Regions from separate parts of the Faecousia intestinalis genome, predicted to be linked through region 3. Evidence: predicted binding sites of a transcription regulator. Region 3 holds the regulator's gene; each other region holds the start of a gene.
The links. The regulator HrcA, encoded in region 3, represses chaperone genes, less so after heat shock. The targets are predictions, from matches to a motif close to TGTTAGCACTCNNNNNNNNNGAGTGCTAACA.
Positions count from the first base shown of each region.

Region 1: htpG (molecular chaperone HtpG) is a predicted target of HrcA. The motif match lies at 980-1,010, and genes of this name have one in related genera.
Region 2: clpB (ATP-dependent chaperone ClpB) is a predicted target of HrcA. The motif match lies at 1,267-1,297, and genes of this name have one in related genera.

Region 1 is NZ_JBBMFF010000163.1:1,266-3,536, reverse strand. It holds gene htpG (molecular chaperone HtpG) at 1-957, opposite strand, end outside; gene WMO66_RS04420 (ABC-F family ATP-binding cassette domain-containing protein) at 1,112-2,271, shown strand, end outside.
Region 2 is NZ_JBBMFF010000252.1:10,599-12,869, forward strand. It holds gene WMO66_RS11855 (NlpC/P60 family protein) at 1-1,069, shown strand, start outside; gene clpB (ATP-dependent chaperone ClpB) at 1,372-2,271, shown strand, end outside.
Region 3 is NZ_JBBMFF010000046.1:7,473-9,743, reverse strand. It holds gene hrcA (heat-inducible transcriptional repressor HrcA) at 326-1,402, shown strand; gene WMO66_RS00555 (nucleotide exchange factor GrpE) at 1,406-1,969, shown strand; gene dnaK (molecular chaperone DnaK) at 2,015-2,271, shown strand, end outside.

The DNA of each region.
Region 1 (2,271 bases), on a different contig from region 3:
GCAGTTTTCCATGATGAGCACGCCGGAGGAATAAAGCTGCAGACCGGCCTTATAGTCGCGGGTGTAGAAGTCGTACGGGGCCTTTGCCGGGATATACAGCAGGGCCTTATAGGTCACGGCGCCCTCGACGCCGAAGTGCAGCACGCTCAGCGGCTTCTCATAGTCAAAGAATTTCTCGTGATAGAAGTTGTTATATTCTTCCTCTGTGACGTCCTTCCTGGCCTTCTGCCAGATCGGGATCATGGAGTTGAGCGTCTGCTCCTCGCGGACGGTCTCATACTTTGGCTCCTCGCCCTCCTTCGGTTCGTTCACGAGCTTCTGGCTGGAGACCTCCATGCGGATCGGATAGCGGATGTAGTCGGAATACTTGCGGACAAGGCTGCGCAGGCGGTATTCGGACAGATAATCGGAATACTTGTCCTCGTCCGTGTCGGCTTTGAGCGTCAGGATGACGTCGGAACCGGCGGCTGCGCGCTCGCACGGCTCCATGGTGTAGCCGTCTGCGCCCTCGGACTCCCACTTCCAGGCTTCGTCGCTGCCGAAGCGGCGGGAAATAACCGTGACCTTCTCGGCGACCATGAATGCGGCATAGAAGCCGACGCCGAACTGACCGATGATGTCGATATCGTCGCTCTTCTCCATTTCCTTCTTGAAGCGGAGTGAGCCGCTGTGAGCGATGGTACCGAGGTTCTCCTCCATCTCCTCGCGGGTCATGCCGATGCCGTTATCGGAAACGGTCAGCGTGCGCGCTCCCTCATCCGCTGCCAGATGAATGGCAAAGTCGCTGCGGCTCAAGCCGACGGTGTCGTCCGTCAGGGCCTGATAGGCCAGCTTGTCGATGGCATCGGAGGCGTTGGAGATCAGCTCGCGCAGGAAGATCTCGCGGTGTGTATAGATCGAATTGATCATCAGGTCCAGCAGGCGTTTCGATTCTGCCTGAAACTGTTTCTTTTCCATATGGATCAACTTCCTTATTTCGTATTGGCACTCTTAGTGCCTGAGTGCTAAATCCTATTATAGCCGCTTTTCCGTGTTTTGCAAGAGCTGTCACAATTTTTTTACACTTTCTTTTCTGCAGAATCTGTGGTACACTGTTGCCGAGGTGATTCCAATGATTACGATCAGCGATCTTGCGCTGCAATATAGCGGAACGTTCCTGTTCCAGCATGTCGATCTGCAGTTTACCGCCGGCAATTGCTACGGTGTGATCGGCGCAAACGGTGCGGGCAAGTCCACATTCCTGAAGCTGCTCTCGGGCGAGCTGGACTCCACGAAGGGCACGATCTCCATCAAGCCGGGCCTGCGCATGTCCGTCCTGAAGCAGGACCAGTTCCGTTACGATGCCTATACCATCCTCGACACGGTCATCATGGGAAACCAGCGCCTGTATGATATCATGAAGCAGAAGGACGCTCTGTATGCCAAGCCTGATTTTTCCGATGAGGACGGCCTGCTGGCTTCGGAGCTGGAGACGGAGTTCGCAGAGCTGAACGGCTGGGAGGCCGAGTCCGATGCCAGCCGCATCCTGCAGGGCCTCGGTGTGCCCGTGGAGCTGCACAACGACCGTATGGCCGATACCGACGGCCGCGTCAAGGTCAAGGTCCTGCTGGCACAGGCCCTGTTCGGTCAGCCGGACATTATCCTCCTCGACGAGCCGACGAACAACCTCGACATTGAGTCCATCAACTGGCTGGAAAATTTCATCCTGGACTACGAGGACAACGGCCTTGTCATCGTCGTGAGCCACGACCGCCATTTCCTGAATACCGTCTGCACACATATCGTCGATATCGACTACGGTAAGATCCGCATGTATGTCGGCAACTACGACTTCTGGTATGAGTCGAGCCAGCTCATGCAGAACCTCATTCGCAGCAAGAACAAGCGCAATGAGGAAAAGATCGCCGAGCTGCAGGCCTTTATCTCCCGCTTCTCTGCCAACAAGGCCAAGAGCAAACAGGCCACGGCCCGCCGCCGCCTGCTCGATAAGCTCAGCGTCGAGGAGATGCCTGCTTCGTCCCGCCGCTACCCCTTTGTCGGGTTCACGCAGGAGCGCGAGGTCGGCAAGGACATCCTGTTCGTGACGGACGTCTCGAAGACCGTCGACGGCGTGAAGCTGCTGGACAAGGTTTCGTTCATCGTCAACCGCGGCGACAAGATCGCTTTTGTCGGCGAGAACGAGGTCGCGCAGACGACCATGTTCAAAATTCTGATGGGCGAGCTGGAGCCGGATGAGGGCACGGTCAAGTGGGGCGTTTCCACGTCGCAGAG
Region 2 (2,271 bases), on a different contig from region 3:
GAAGGGCACGACGGAGCGGCAGGCGGCCATCGCCATGTTCCGCCGCGCGTATTACATTGTCAGCGAGTGGCTGCGCAAAAATGATGATATGCCGGTCGATCCGGACCCGGATGACGACGGCGGCTACAGCGGCATCCCGGCGTGGGCCGTTGCAGAGTTCTCTGAGGTCGTGAAGCTCGGCATCATCCCCTCGAGTCTCGACAATGCCGACCTGAGCAAGCCCATCTCCCGCGCCCAGATGTGCTCCATTGCCATGCTGGCCTATAACGGCCTGATGGGCACGGAATATACGCCGTCCGGCACGGCGCACTTCACGGATACGAACGATCCGGACGTGAACGCGGCCTATGAGCTCAAGATCGTGCAGGGCTATGGTGACGGCCGCTTCGGCCCGAACGATACGCTGACGCGCGAGCAGTTCTTCAAGATCTCGTGCAACTTCATGCAGACCGTCGGCTATCCGACGGAGCAGAATCCGCGCGTGAACCGCTATTCCCTCAGCGAATTCTCCGACCTGAAGCAGCTTGCCGAGTGGGCGAAAACGCCGACGCGCCTGCTGTGCTACATCGGCGCGGTCAAGGGCAGCGACGGCAAGCTTCTGCCGCAGTCGTCCACCAGCAGCCTGGAGGCGCTTGTGATCTTCCTGCGCTGCTATAAGTTCACCACATCGTGGGACGGCACGATCGAGCAGCCCTCGCTGGCGGACGATCTGGTGGCCTACGCGCTGACGTTCGAGGGCTATGACTATGTCTACGGCGGCACGACGCCCGCGGGCTTCGACTGCTCCGGCTTCGTGCAGTATGTCTACCGCCACTTCGGCTTCAACATCACGCGCACGGCGACGTCGCAGTATTATAACGACGGCGAGCATGTCAGCCGCAGCGAGCTGATGCCGGGCGACCTCGTGTTCTTCGGCTCCGGCGGTGAGATCACGCATGTCGGCATTTACATCGGCGGCGGACGTTTCATCCACGCGGCCAATCCGCGCAAGGGCGTCATCATCAGCTCCCTGAGCGAGAGCTATTACAACGCCCGCTACTTCGGCGCGAACCGCATCATTTTTGAATGAACCATACGATCAAACATATAAAGCAGGCGTGTCATGTTTGGCACGCCTGCTTTTTACGGTGGCATAATAGCATGGGAAAGATCGTATTGTGCGAAACTGCATAGATAATGACTGTTATATTGCGCAATTTTGGAGAAAATATTTTCATCTGTACCTCTTGACAAAATTCAAAATGGTGGTATCATGGGGTCAAAAGAGGTTAGCACTCAACAAGCGAGAGTGCTAAAGAAGCTCCGGCGAATGCGTCGGATGCTTCTTGAAACCCCTCGGCGGAATTCGCCGCCGGAGAGGAGAATGAGGTTATGAACACGAATCAGTATACGCAGAAAACACTGGAGGCCCTGCAGAGTGCGCAGACGATCGCAGCGGCGCATCAGAATCAGCAGATCGAGCAGGCCCACCTGCTTCTGGCTCTGCTGCAGCAGGACGGTGGGCTCATCCCGCAGCTGCTGAAGAAAATGGGCGTGAGTGTCGAGAGTCTGACGGCTGCGGCGCAGGCGGCTGTGGAAAAGCTGCCGGGCGTCAGCGGTTCCGGCCGGGATGCCGACAAATTCTATATTTCCCGCGGCATGGACAGCCTGATGGCTGAGGCCGAGCGCACGGCGCAGGGCATGCGGGACGAATACGTCTCCGTGGAGCACCTGTTCCTTGCCATGCTCGACACGGCCGACGAGACCGTCGCGCCGCTGTTTGCGGACTATCGCATCCGCAAGGAGGACTGCCTGAAGACCCTGCAGGCCATCCGCGGCAGCAGCCGCGTGACGACGGACAGCCCGGAGGACACCTATGAGGCGCTGCAGAAATACGGCACCGATCTGGTGAAGAACGCCCGCGAAAAGAAGACGGACCCGGTCATCGGCCGTGACGACGAGATCCGAAACGTCATCCGCATCCTGTCGCGCAAGTCGAAGAACAACCCCGTGCTCATCGGCGAGCCGGGCGTCGGCAAGACGGCCATTGCCGAAGGGCTGGCGCAGCGGATCGTCCGCGGCGACGTGCCGAAGTCCCTGCAGGACAAGACGATCTTCTCGCTGGACATGGGCGCGCTCATCGCGGGCGCAAAGTACCGCGGCGAATTTGAAGAGCGCCTGAAGGCCGTCCTGAACGAAGTGAAGAACTCCGAGGGCCGCATCATCCTGTTCATCGATGAGCTGCACACCATCGTCGGCGCAGGCAAGACTGAGGGCAGCATGGACGCGGGC
Region 3 (2,271 bases):
TCTTGCGATCCGGCTATGACCTGCGAGATTGCCACGTCGGCCTGCGGCCTCCTCGCAATGACAAACTTGGGGGCCTCGTACCGCTGAATTGCTGCTGTACTACCTGCAACTGCCTTAGGCGCTTACTGAGCGCCGCTGCAGCCGAGCCGTCCAAATATCCGGGTATGCATCCCCGGAAATGCGGGAAAGCTGTCGCTGTGGGAGGGTTCACAAAACGTTCAAAAAAAACTTCCGTTTGGGTATTGACAAAGTTGCGTTTGGGGGGTATAGTTAGCTTAGCACTCAGGGGTACGGAGTGCTAAAGGAAAACAAGGAGGTCAAAGCCATGGAGCTTTCGGAGCGCAAACAGAAGATCCTGAAGGCCATTGTGGACCTCTACATCCGCAGCGCAGAGCCGGTCGGCTCCAAGACGATCGCCGCGCTGCCGGATATGAACTTCTCCTCTGCGACCATCCGCAACGAAATGGCCGAGCTGACGACGCTCGGCTTTCTGGAGCAGCCGCACACGTCGGCCGGGCGCATCCCGAGCCCCGCGGGCTACCGCTTCTACATCGACCGTCTGATGCAGGATTACCGCCTCTCCGTCGACGAGACGCAGAGCATCAATCAGGCCATGGAATCGCGTATGCAGGAGCTGGACAAGGCCATGAGCCAGGTCGGCAAGCTCGTCTCCAAGCTGACGAACCTTCCGGCCTATACCATGACGGCTCCGGCCGGAGAAGTGACTGTCCGCCATTTCGAGATCATCCTCGCGGACGCCGGGAGCTTCATTCTCGTGGTCATGACGTCCGATGAAAACGTCAAGAACCGCCTCATCAAGCTGCCGCTGCATGTGACGGAGCAGGACCTCAAGCTCCTGTCCGCCGTGCTCAATGCGAGCCTCACCGGGCTTCCCGCCTCCGGCTTCACGCCTGAGGTCATGAACCGCGTGACGCGCAGCGCAGGCGCCGCAGCGAGCCTTGTTCCGGTCATCGTCGATTTTACGACGCATGTGCTCGAGGAGGCTCATCGCTCGGAAATTTACCTTACCGGGCAGAACCGTCTGCTGGGCCAGCCGGAATATCAGGACCTGACCAAGGCACAGGAGGTGCTCGGCGCACTGGATGAAGACACGCTCTCCAACCTGCCCGCCCGGCTCGATCCGGACAGCCCCGTTCAGATCCTCGTCGGCCCGGAAAACGTTGCGCAGGAGCTGAAGGACACCTCCGTCGTCGTGACGCGCTTCGACATCGGCGACGGCATGCAGGGCATGATCGGTGTGGTCGGCCCGCAGCGCATGGATTACGCACAGATCACCGCACGATTAAGCTACTTTGCCGAAGGGCTTGGCCGGATGTTCGGCAAGCCGGAGCTGCCCGCGGCCCCGAAGCCGGAGGTGCACGAGGCAAAGGAGGAGGAATAAATTTTGGCAAAGAAACACGAAGAACCCGAAAAGAACGAGAAGGAGCCTGCCGCTCCGGAGGCCGCCAAGCAGGCGGAAGCGCCGAAGCAGCCGGAAGGCTCCAAGCAAAAGGCCGAGTCCAAACAGCCCGATGCGCTGGAGCAGGCCAAGGCCGCGCAGGCGCAGGAGCACGATCAGTTTCTGCGGCTGGCTGCAGAATATGACAACTTCCGCAAGCGCACGCAGCGCGAAAAGGACGGCATCTATCAGGATGCCGTTGCCGATACGGTGAAGAAGTTCCTTCCCGTCTATGATAACCTCGAGCGGGCCCTGCATCACGAGACCGCAGACGAGGCCTATAAAAAGGGCGTGGAGATGACCCTGACAGAGCTTGTCAAGATCCTCGACGCGCTGGGTGTCAAGCCCTTCGGCGAAGCGGGCGAGACCTTCGATCCGCAGCGCCACAATGCCGTGATGCACATCGAGGACGAGAGCCTCGGGGAAAACGTCATCGCAGAGGTTTTCCAGACCGGCTTTGCCCACGGCGATAAGGTCATCCGCTTCGCCATGGTGAAGGTCGCAAATTAAATCAGTAAGTTACTTCTAAGTTACTTCTTTGGGAGGATTTGAATTATGGGAAAAATTATTGGTATTGATCTTGGCACGACGAATTCCTGTGTCGCCGTGATGGAAGGCGGCGAGCCCGTCGTTATCGCGAATGCCGAAGGCAATCGCACCACTCCGTCCGTTGTTGCATTCTCGAAGACCGGTGAGCGTATGGTCGGTCAGGTCGCAAAGCGTCAGGCCGTTACGAACGCAGACCGCACGATCTCTTCGATCAAGCGCCACATGGGCACCGATTATAAGGTCGACATCGACGGCAAGAAGTA